2 regions of the Bradyrhizobium sp. WSM2254 genome follow, and region 2 is predicted to be linked to the other one. Evidence: predicted binding sites of a transcription regulator. Region 2 holds the regulator's gene; the other holds the start of a gene.

The links. The regulator HrcA, encoded in region 2, represses chaperone genes, less so after heat shock. The targets are predictions, from matches to a motif close to GTTAGCACTCNCNNNNNGNGAGTGCTAAC.
Region 1: groES (co-chaperone GroES) is a predicted target of HrcA. The motif match lies at 1,962-1,990, and genes of this name have one in related genera.

The regions. Positions count from the first base shown of each region.
Region 1 is NZ_AXAB01000022.1:127,928-133,475, forward strand. Features, by position in the region: gene groL (chaperonin GroEL) at 1-1,544, opposite strand, end outside; gene groES (co-chaperone GroES) at 1,616-1,930, opposite strand; gene A3M7_RS0116990 (hypothetical protein) at 2,687-2,971, opposite strand; gene A3M7_RS0116995 (hypothetical protein) at 2,968-3,618, opposite strand; gene A3M7_RS0117000 (TenA family protein) at 3,799-4,473, shown strand; gene A3M7_RS0117005 (Gfo/Idh/MocA family protein) at 4,523-5,548, opposite strand, start outside.
Region 2 is NZ_AXAB01000013.1:50,905-56,452, forward strand. Features, by position in the region: gene A3M7_RS0109760 (hypothetical protein) at 1-692, shown strand, start outside; gene pncA (bifunctional nicotinamidase/pyrazinamidase) at 883-1,605, shown strand; gene grpE (nucleotide exchange factor GrpE) at 1,706-2,323, opposite strand; gene hrcA (heat-inducible transcriptional repressor HrcA) at 2,420-3,508, opposite strand; gene rph (ribonuclease PH) at 3,677-4,390, shown strand; gene rdgB (RdgB/HAM1 family non-canonical purine NTP pyrophosphatase) at 4,402-5,037, shown strand; gene hemW (radical SAM family heme chaperone HemW) at 5,024-5,548, shown strand, end outside.

The DNA of each region.
Region 1 (5,548 bases), on a different contig from region 2:
AGGAGCGCTGCGACGGACGCGGCGTTCTGGATCGCCACTCGAACCACCTTGGTCGGATCGATGATGCCCTTGGAGACCAGGTTGCCGTATTCGCCGGTCTGGGAGTCGAAGCCGTACGAGTACTGATCCTTTTCGAGGATCTTGCCGACGATGACTGAGCCGTCCTCGCCCGCGTTGATTGCGATCTGGCGGGCCGGGTAGGACAACGCCTTGCGCACGATCTCGACGCCGGTCTTCTGGTCGTCATTTTTGGTGCGAATGCCCTTAAGGTGCTCGGAGGCACGCAGCAGGGCGACGCCGCCGCCTGGCAGGATGCCTTCTTCCACGGCCGCGCGGGTCGCATGCATCGCGTCATCAACGCGATCCTTGCGCTCCTTCACCTCGACCTCAGTCGCGCCGCCGACGCGGATCACCGCGACGCCGCCCGCGAGCTTGGCGAGACGCTCCTGGAGCTTCTCACGATCGTAGTCCGAGGTGGTTTCCTCGATCTGCGCCTTGATCTGAGATACCCGCGCCTCGATGTCGGCCTTCTTACCGGCGCCGCTGACGATCGTGGTGTTCTCCTTGTCGATCATCACCTTCTTGGCGCGACCGAGCATGTTGAGCGTGACGTTCTCGAGCTTGATGCCGAGGTCTTCCGAGATCGCCTGGCCGCCGGTCAGGATCGCGATGTCCTGGAGCATTGCCTTGCGGCGATCGCCGAAGCCCGGAGCCTTGACGGCCGCAACCTTCAGGCCGCCGCGGAGACGATTGACGACCAGGGTGGCGAGCGCTTCGCCTTCGACGTCTTCGGCGATAATCACAAGCGGCTTGCCGCTCTGCACCACGGCTTCCAACAAGGGAAGCAGCTCATTCAACTGAGACAGCTTTTTCTCATTAATCAGGACGTAGGCATCATCCATTTCAACGCGCATCTTCTCGGCGTTGGTGACGAAGTAGGGCGAGATGTAGCCGCGGTCGAACTGCATGCCCTCGACAACTTCGAGTTCGGTCTCGAGCGACTTGGCTTCCTCGACGGTGATGACACCCTCGTTGCCGACCTTCTTCATCGCGTCCGCGATGAACTTGCCGATCTCCGCATCGCCATTGGCTGAAATCGTGCCGACTTGGGCGATCTCGTCGTTCGAGGTGACCTTCTTGGAGTTCTTGACGAGGTCAGCGACGACGGCTTCCACAGCCAAGTCGATACCGCGCTTCAGGTCCATCGGGTTCATGCCGGCGGCAACCGACTTGGCGCCTTCACGGACGATCGCAGCGGCGAGCACGGTTGCGGTGGTGGTGCCGTCGCCAGCCGCGTCTGCGGACTTGGAGGCGACTTCGCGCACCATCTGGGCGCCCATGTTCTCGAACTTGTCCTCGAGCTCGATCTCCTTGGCGACGGTGACGCCATCCTTGGTAATACGGGGAGCGCCGAACGACTTGTCGAGGACGACGTTGCGCCCCTTCGGACCGAGCGTCACTTTTACCGCATTGTGGAGGATGTCGACACCGCGCAGCATGCGGTCGCGAGCCTCGACTCCGAATTTGACTTCTTTGGCTGACATAGTGGGTTTCCCTGAGTTTTTGACTTGGTTTCACCCTTGATGAGGCGCCGGGCAGGCGCTTGAGCGGTGGACTAGGCGGCCTTCTTCTTGGAAGACACGTCGGTGAGAACGCCCATGATGTCGCTCTCCTTCATGATCAACAGCTCCTGGGTGTCGATCTTGACTTCGGTGCCGGACCACTTGCCGAACAATACGCGGTCACCGACCCGGACGTCGATCGGGATCAGCTTGCCGTTTTCGTCACGACCGCCGGGGCCAACGGCGATGACTTCACCTTGGGAGGGTTTCTCCTTGACCGTGTCGGGAATGATGATGCCGCCAGCGGTCTTCTCTTCTGCGTCGATGCGCTTGACCACGACGCGGTCGTGAAGCGGACGGAATTTCATGCTCTCCTCCTATCTTCTAGTCGCTTTTTGAAATAGCAGTCGAAGCTAGCGAGTGCTGACCGCTCCGAAAATAAGCCGGCTTGGTCGGCAAACAAGACAAAGCCGCGAAGGATTTCGAAAATCCGTCGTCCTCACCGGTCCGCGGAGCGCCCATTCAGAGCCACCTAAAGGAGCCCCTGGAATCAAGTCTGGGCTGGTCGGAGGAAGCCGCTGAGGAAACTTTTGGGCGGGCTTGTACCGTCTGCCCAGGTTGTTGTTTGGCTTTGCCATCCAAATGGCTAGCCGGCCAGGGCTGCGCGCGTCTGGATTAGCCTGTTCGGGTACAATGATGCCGCGTCCAACGGCAGCCTAGACCCGCGGCGGTACGCGGAGAGGCCGGCAAATCTTGTCCCTCTCGCCTACCCCAGAGCACCTGGGATGCAGCGAAAGAGGAACTTTCTTTCTAGATTCTCTCCCTTCGCCACTGCACTGTCCTCCTCTGTATCCGATCGTTCGAACCGACAGCAAAACAATGAGCAGCGCGACAAAGGCTGTTGCGGCCAGTTCCGTGATGTTACCACCAGTTACTGCGCAAAGGCGACTTGAAGCGAATGCCGGTATAGGTGGTTGCGTGTCCCCGATTTGAACCTACCGTTCGGCAAAGTTCTGAGGTTTAGGCGGACGATCGGAGTAAATATCGCAGATTTGCGTCGTGTGGGGAAAGGCGGTAGCGGTCTCCCGCTACCAAATGCTCCCGTTCCTATTTTGCTCCGACCCTCAACGCGGCCCATATTTGTTGCGGAGATAGTCCGAGGCTTGTTGTCGCTCGGCGAGCGAGAGTTCGCGTCCGTAGATCAGCATCGCGAAGATATCGCCGTTGAAGGACCAGTCCGGCACGTCCGGGCCGCCGGCCCCGAAAAACGGTGTGCCGCCGATCAGCAGCTGGCCGCTGGCGGTCAGCGGTCCGGGATATGGGCGGCTGTTGAAGGCTGAATGTGTAGAAGCCGCTCCGAGGCTTGCCACATCCATGCCGCCACGCGGACCGGATTGCGCGACGATCAAGAGGGCTCTTCGGCTGGAATCGTCGCAAAGGAATCGACGTCGAAGTCGTAATGGCTGTGACGGATCACGCTGTCGAACAGCCAGCCCAGGTGGAGAACCGTGCCCCCGGTGCATCCCGTGCCGCCGAACGCAGCCTGGCATCCGGTGCCGGAGGTCATCAGGAAGTAATTGTTGAGCCGCGGGCCCGGGCGCCGCACCACCACGGCCAGGATCGAATAGGGAATCCCTGTGAGACTGAGGGGTGGCACGCCGGCCCGAAAATCGCGGGCCCAATAGGCGCACCTGCCGCTGTCGGCCGCACAGCGCACGCCGGCGTGTGAGCGGGGACCGGTTGGGGTCGTGAACGTCATGGTCACCGGGCTGCCCTCGAAGCCAAGCTGCGCCAGCGCCGCGCGATCGCCGCCCCGCATATCGTTCCAGCGAGCGACGCGGCCGGCCCCATCGAGCGCCAGTGAACCATCGCCCTCGAGCCACAGCAGTAGCCCACCGGAAGGCGGAGCACCCGCGTTTGCCGCGGGGGCGGGCTGGCGAAACGGGAAAGTGATGAGGTGCGGCAAGGCGCATCCGGCGAGCGCGACCAGCGCTGCCGCGGCGGCAAGCCATGACGCCACTGTCGTTCGACCGCAACGATGATCGCCAGCGCTCATGGTCAACCCCTGGATTCAAATGCAATGTTAGCGTGTGTTGCCGAGTTTGGGTCTTCAGATGCGCGGTGTAGGCGAAGGCCCGTGATTTTGCCGTGATCTGAAGCACACAGTGGAAAATGGTGCCGCTTCCGCTCGGTAGCGAGCAAAAGTCATGGAAAAGCAAGTCAGGCGAAATAGATCGTGAGTTTCTTCGAGCGTCTCAAGACAGAAGCATCCGCTGAGTGGCGGGCCTACACCGAGCATCCCTTCACAGACGGATTGGCAGACGGTTCGCTCGCCGAAGCGGCGTTTCGTCACTACCTCGCTCAGGACTACCTGTTCCTCATCGAGTTTGCGCGCGCCTACGCGCTCTCGGTCTACAAGTCGCCCAGGCTTGCCGACATGTGTGAAGCTGCGGCCGGCCTCTCGGCCATCCTTGATGTCGAGATGAGCCTTCATGTGAAGCTCTGTGCCGGTTGGGGTCTATCTCCGAGCGACCTTGAACAAACCCCTCCGGCGGTCGAGATGCTGGCCTACACACGCTACGTGCTCGACGCTGGAATGCGCGGCGATCTGCTGGCGCTCAAGGTGGCGCTTGCCCCCTGCGTGATCGGGTACGCGGAGATCGCAACGCGGCTCGCCTCGCGACCCGATGCGGACGCTGCGACGAATCCCTATCGCGCTTGGATCGCCGAGTCCGCCGGCGTGCCATACCAGGAGGTCGCGGCGAAAGCGCGGGCGCACCTGGAGCATCTCGCCGATCTCTACGCCACGCCGGCCCGCGAGGCAGAGCTGATCGCGATCTTCAAGGAAGCCACCCGACTCGAGGCAGACTTCTGGGAGATGGGCTGGCGCGCGGGCCAGCATGTTGAATAGCCCTCGGCAATCGTCAGGCTCGCGATCCCAATTGAGGTTTCTTGGGTTGTCAGGGGACGTCCTTCCATGTTCCCACTCGATTCGAGGACTGAATGGTCTCGACGAGCGTTTGGATGCGCAAGCCGGCACGGAAGTTGAATGGCTCAGGCTGACGTCCAGCGATAGCGTCAAGGTAGCCAGCAGCTTCGATCGCTTTCAGGTCATTGAAGCCAAGCTGGTGGCCCGGCGCGACGCAGAATAAGCCGTATGGCCGATGGTCCGGGCTGGCTTCGATCCGGCGGAATCCTTGACGGCCACGGCGGTCATCGGTCGAGAAGAAATGCAACTCGTTGAATCGTTCCTGGCTGAAGGCGAGGGCGCCTTTGGTTCCATAGACCTCGAAGTCGTGTTGCATCTTCCGCCCGGTTGCAATCCAATTCCCCTCGATCGAACCGGAGGCACCGTTTGCGAAACGGAGGAAGGCTCGCCCCACATCGTCGACTTCGACGCGCCTCCGGCCGCCTTTGCCGTCGGGTCGTTCCTTGATCATCGTGACGCAATCTCCCATGACCCGGGCGATCGGTCCAGCGGCCGGACCCATTAAGAACTCGGCCGTTGCCAATGCGTGGCTGCCGATGTCGGCCAGCGCGCCGCCACCAGCCGGATCATGCCGAAAGGTGAACGGCCCAGCGCTGTCCGCCATGTAATCTTCGGCGTGGACTCCGCGGTAGCCGCGTAACTCGCCGAGTTCACCGGCAGCGATCATGTCGCGCGCGAGCTGCAGCATCGGGTTACAAAGGTAGTTGAAACCGACTTGTGTCTTTACACCGGCCGCTTCAGCGGCTTCGGCCATTTCGCGGGCATCTGTCGCAAGCGACGCCAGTGGCTTTTCGCAGTAGACATGTTTGCCGCCGGCAATCGCAGCCAGGGCCATGTCCTTGTGGAGCGCGTTGGGCGTGGTGATGTTCACGACCTCGATGGCTGGGTCCACCACGAGTGAGCGCCAGTCCGAGGTGGCGTGCGCGAAGCCCAGGGCCGAGGCTGCTTTCGCGGCGGCCTCATCGCTGATGTCCGCGATCGTATGCAGTTCCAACTC
Region 2 (5,548 bases):
GCGGCGTCAAGCAGGACAAGATCGAGACCCCCGCGGGCCTTGCCTATTTCACCACCGAGAGCGGCAAGGCCGGCGAGACGGCGGTGAAGCGCTATTCGATGATCGTGCCGGGCGCCGGCTTCTCCGGCTATGTCGCGGTGCAGATCCCGGAGAACGCGACCAAGATCTACACCGACGAGGCGGTGCGGCAGATGTTTGCGAGCGCCGTCACCCGCAAGCAGGTCTCGGCCGAAGAGCAGATCGCGCTGATGCCGTTCAAGATCACCGACCTCGCCGACTTCAAGGGCATCCGCACGCTGGCGCCGGGCTCCAGCATCATCCTGGCCGACGGCGACGAGAGCACGGGCTTTGAATCGAAGCCGTTCATGATCCTCGGCCTGATCGGCGCCACCCCGCAAGCCGCCGAGGACCGCGCCCGCTTCGCCCAGGAGGCGGCGCTTCAGATCCCCGGCGTGCGCGAGTCGCGCGTCACCATGTCCGAACCGATCCGCATCAACGGCCAGCAGGGTTTCGAGACCCGGATCGACGGCGTCAGCGGCAAGGACAAGACCCCGGTGACCGTGGTGCAGTGGATCCGCTTCTCCAGCGGCGGCGCCTCGCTGCGCATCATCGCCAGCGCCCCGCGCGACCAGTGGTCCGCCGCCTTCACCCGCTTCCGCGCCGTGCGGGACGGCATCCAGCCGAAGGGGTAAGAACGCTCGTCCAACAACCTCGGTGTCGTCCCGGCCTAGCGCGCAATTGCGCGCGGGGGGCCGGGACGACAGTGAGATTGGGGCGACACGCCCAAGCGCTCACCAGAGCCGGCTGCATTTTCGGGCTTCTGTTCGTATACGAACGGAACTAGGCTTGCCTCCATTGGATCATCCTGGAGGGAGGCGAACGATGCTTGATCGACGACAAATCCTCGCGGCGCTTGGGACAAGCGCTCTCGTAGCCCTTGCTCCAACCGCGCTCTTTGCGGCCGCATCGATCAAACCGGACGATGCCTCCGCGCTGCTGGTGATCGACGTGCAAAACTGCTTCCTGCCCGGCGGCAGCCTCGCGGTGAAGGAAGGCGAGCAGGTCGTTCCCGTCATCAACAAGATGGCGAAAGCGTTTGCGAACGTGGTGATGACCCAGGACTGGCACACGCCCGGCCACATTTCGTTTGCATCAGTGCACTCCGGCAAGAAGCCGTTCGAGACCGTCGACCTTCCCTACGGCAAGCAGGTGCTGTGGCCCGACCATTGCGTGCAGGGCACCGACGGCGCCTCGCTGTCGAAGGACCTCGCGATCCCGCATGCCGAGCTCATCATCCGCAAGGGTTTTCACAAGGACGTCGACAGCTATTCGGCCTTCCTCGAAGCCGACGGCAAGACGTCGACCGGCCTCGCCGGCTATTTGAAGGCCCGCAAGATCAAGCGCGTCTTCGTCGCCGGCCTTGCGACGGATTTCTGCGTCGCCTGGACCGCGCTCGACGCGCGCAAGGCGGGCTTTGAGGTCTATGTCGTGGAAGACGCCTGCCGCGGCATCGACACGCAGGGCTCGCTGGCAAAAGCCTGGGCCGACATGGCCAAGGCCGGCGTGAAGCGGATTCAGTCTGCGGATATCGCGGTCGGCGCGTAAGCGTTTCGCGCTGTCATTCCGGGGCGATGCGAAGCATCGAACCCGGAATCTCGAGATTCCGGGTTCGGCTCTTCGAGCCGCCCCGGAATGACGCCCAAACTCAGTTCGCCGCGCCGCTCGACTCGTTGTTGTTCGCCGCGGGCGCAGCCTTCGCGCCGCCCTTGGCGACACCGACGAGAGCCGGACGCAGCACGCGCTCGCCGATGGTGTAGCCGGCCTGCATGACCTGCACGACGGTGCCCGCAGGCACCGACGCATCCGGCACCTCGTACATCGCCTGCTGGAAGTTCGGGTCGAACTTCTGGCCCTGCGGATCGAATTTCTTCACGCCATGCTTTTCCAGCGCGTTGAGCAGCGAGCGCTCGGTGAGCTCGACGCCCTCGATCAGCGAGGTCAGGCCGGGATCGGCCGCGGCACGGGCCTCGGCCGGAACCGCGTCGAGCGCACGCTGGAGATTGTCGGCGATGTCGAGCACGTCGCGGGCGAAGCCGGTAATGCCGTAGAGGCGGGCGTCGGCGACTTCCTTGGTGGTGCGCTTGCGCAGATTTTCCATCTCGGCCAGCGTCCGCAGCATGCGGTCGCGCGCCTCGGCGGCTTCCTGCTGCAACAGCTCGACCGAGCCGGGCTCCGGATCGTCGGGCATGATGTAGGGTTTTGACACCACGGGCTCGCCGGTTGGCGGGGTCGTGTCGTCGGGCTGCCGGTCTCGATCGGTCATCGGCTCTCTTCTCGAACTCGTCTCAAGGGATTGTTGGCCCGGATATCGTGCCTAAGCTCACGAAAATCAAGCGCCCGTGATCGGCTCAAACGCCGGTCAGCCCCCCAGAAGGCGGCTGACGATGCGCGCGGCGTAGTCCACGGTCGGGATCACGCGGGCATAATTCAGCCGTGTCGGCCCGATCACGCCCAGAACGCCGACGATGTGGCCGGCGGCATCCCGATAGGGCGAGATGATGGTGGAGGAACCCGACAGGGAAAACAGTTTGTTCTCCGAACCGATAAAGATGCGCACACCCTCGGCGGTCTCGGCCCGGCCGAGCAGGTCGATCACGCCGCGCTTGGTCTCGAGATCGTCGAACAAGAGGCGCACCCGCTCCAGATCCTCCAGCGCGTGCAAGTCTTCCAGCAAATTGGCGTGGCCGCGGACGATGAGCTGGCGGTCCTCGTTCTCGCCGCCGGACCAGCTGGCGATACCGGCGGAAATCACCTTCTGGGTCAGCTGATCGAGCTCGGCACGGGCTTCCGCCAGCGCGGTCTCGAGCTCGAGCCGCGCCTCGGCCAGGGTCCGGCCGCGAATCCGCGCATTGAGGAAATTGCCGGCCTCGGTGATCGCCGAAGAGGGAACTCCGGGCGGCAGCGTCAGCACGCGGTTTTCGACCTGGCCATCCTCGCCGACCAGGATCACCAGCGCCTTTTCCGGTTCCAGCCGGACGAATTCGATGTGTTTCAGCCGCGCATTGGATTTCGGCGTCAGCACCACGGCGGCGGCGCGGGTCAGGCCCGACAGCCGGGTCAGCGCCTGGTCCAGCGCCGCCTCGACCGACTGCGCCTGACCGACGGACGTGAGCTGGCTCTGGATCGACTGCCGCTCGGCGTCATTGAGGTCGCCAACCTGCATCAGGGCGTCGACGAAGAAGCGCAGGCCGAGTTCCGTCGGCAAACGGCCGGCGGACGTATGAGGGGCATAGATCAGGCCGAGCTGTTCCAGGTCGGCCATGACGTTGCGGACCGAGGCCGGCGACAGCGGCATCGCGATCAGGCGTGAGATGTTCCGCGAGCCCACCGGCTCGCCGGTCGCGAGATAGCTTTCGACAATCTGACGAAAGATGTCGCGGGAACGCTCGTTGAGCTGGGCGAGGCCTGCGCGCGGCGCGATCAGATGGATCGGATCGTGATGGGCCACGGACGGTAACTCCTCTCAGACGCTTATAATTTGTCTATCCCGAAGGGTTCTGACAAGCGTGGCGTTTGCGGGGTGGAAAACCGGGGGTGAAAAAGCCTTGCCGCCCACCCTCACCCCACCTACAAGCACCGCGAATAGCCCTTTTCCGAGAGTTTTGGAGGATTTCCCATGCGGCCAAGCCGCCGTGCGCCCGACGAATTGCGCCCCGTGACGCTGGAGCGCGGCGTGGTCAAATATGCGGAAGGCTCCTGCCTGGTGAAATTCGGCGACACCCATGTGCTGGTCACCGCCACGCTGGAGGACCGCCTGCCGCCGTGGCTGAAGGGCCAGGGCCGCGGCTGGGTCACCGCCGAATACGGCATGCTGCCGCGCGCGACCTCGGAACGCACCCGCCGCGAGGCCTCCGCCGGAAAGCAGAGCGGCCGCACCGTCGAGATCCAGCGCCTGATCGGCCGCTCGCTTCGCACCATCATCAATCTCGAAGCGCTCGGCGAGCGCCAGATCACGGTCGATTGCGACGTGCTCCAGGCCGACGGCGGCACGCGCACGGCCTCGATCACCGGCGCCTGGGTCGCGCTCGCCGATTGCGTCAACTGGATGAAGGCGCGCAACATGGTCAAGGCCAACGTGCTGCGCGACAACGTCGCCGCGATCTCCTGCGGCATCTACAACGGCAACCCCGTGCTCGACCTCGACTATGCCGAGGATTCCGAGGCCGAGACCGACGCCAATTTCGTCATGACCGGCGACGGCCGCATCATCGAGGTGCAGGGCACCGCGGAGCGCGAGCCGTTTACGGAAACCGAGTTCCTGGCGCTGATGGCGCTGGCGCGCAAGGGCGTCGCGCGGCTCGTGGACTTGCAGAAACTGTCTGTCGCGTAGTCAATAGGCCCATGCACCGCCGAATCACCGGAAAGCTCGTCATCGCCACCCACAATCCCGGCAAGCTCGCCGAGATGAAGGAGCTTTTGGCGCCTTACGGCATCGAGGCGGTGTCGGCCGGCGAGCTCGACCTTCACGAGCCAGACGAGACCGGCAACGATTTCCGCAGCAACGCCGCGATCAAGGCGATCGCGGCGGCGCGGGCGACCAAGCTGCCGTCCTTCGCCGATGATTCCGGCATCGTGGTCGACGCGCTCGACGGCGCGCCCGGCATCTACAGCGCACGCTGGGCCGGGCCGACCAAGGATTTCACCGCGGCGATGACGCGGATCGAGCGCCTGTTGCAGGAGCGCGGCGCGACCATGCCCGACAAGCGCAAGGCGCATTTCGTCTCCGCGCTCTGCGTCGCCTGGCCCGACGATCATCTCGACGAGGTCGAGGCGCGCGTCGACGGCACGCTGGTCTGGCCGCCGCGCGGCACCGCCGGCTTCGGCTACGATCCGATGTTCCTGCCCGACGGCCACAGCCGTACTTTCGGCGAGATGGAAAGCATCGAGAAGCACGGGCTGCCGCCGCTTGGCCTCGGCCTGTCGCACCGCGCCCGCGCCTTCGTGAAACTGGCGGAGATCTGCCTTGAGCCGCGCTAAGGAAGCCTTCGGCGTCTACGTGCACTGGCCGTTCTGCCTGTCGAAGTGCCCCTATTGCGACTTCAACAGCCATGTCCGCCACGCCGCGATCGACGAAGCGCGCTTCGCTTCCGCCTTCGGGCGCGAGATCGAAACGACCGCGCAGCGCGCGCCCGGCCGCGAGGTCACCTCGATCTTCCTCGGCGGCGGCACGCCGTCCCTGATGCAGCCTGCGACCGTCGGCGCCGTGCTCGATGCGATCGGCAAGCACTGGACGGTGGCGAAGAACGTCGAGGTCACGCTGGAAGCAAACCCGACCAGCGTCGAGGCGACGCGCTTCGCCGGCTATCGCGCCGCCGGCGTCAACCGCGTCTCGCTCGGCGTGCAGGCGCTCGACGATGCTTCGCTGAAGGCGCTCGGCCGCATGCACAGCGCGCGCGAAGCGCTTGATGCCGTTGCCATCGCGCGCCGCTCGTTCGACCGTTATTCGTTCGACCTGATCTACGCCCGCCCCGACCAGACGCCGGCGATG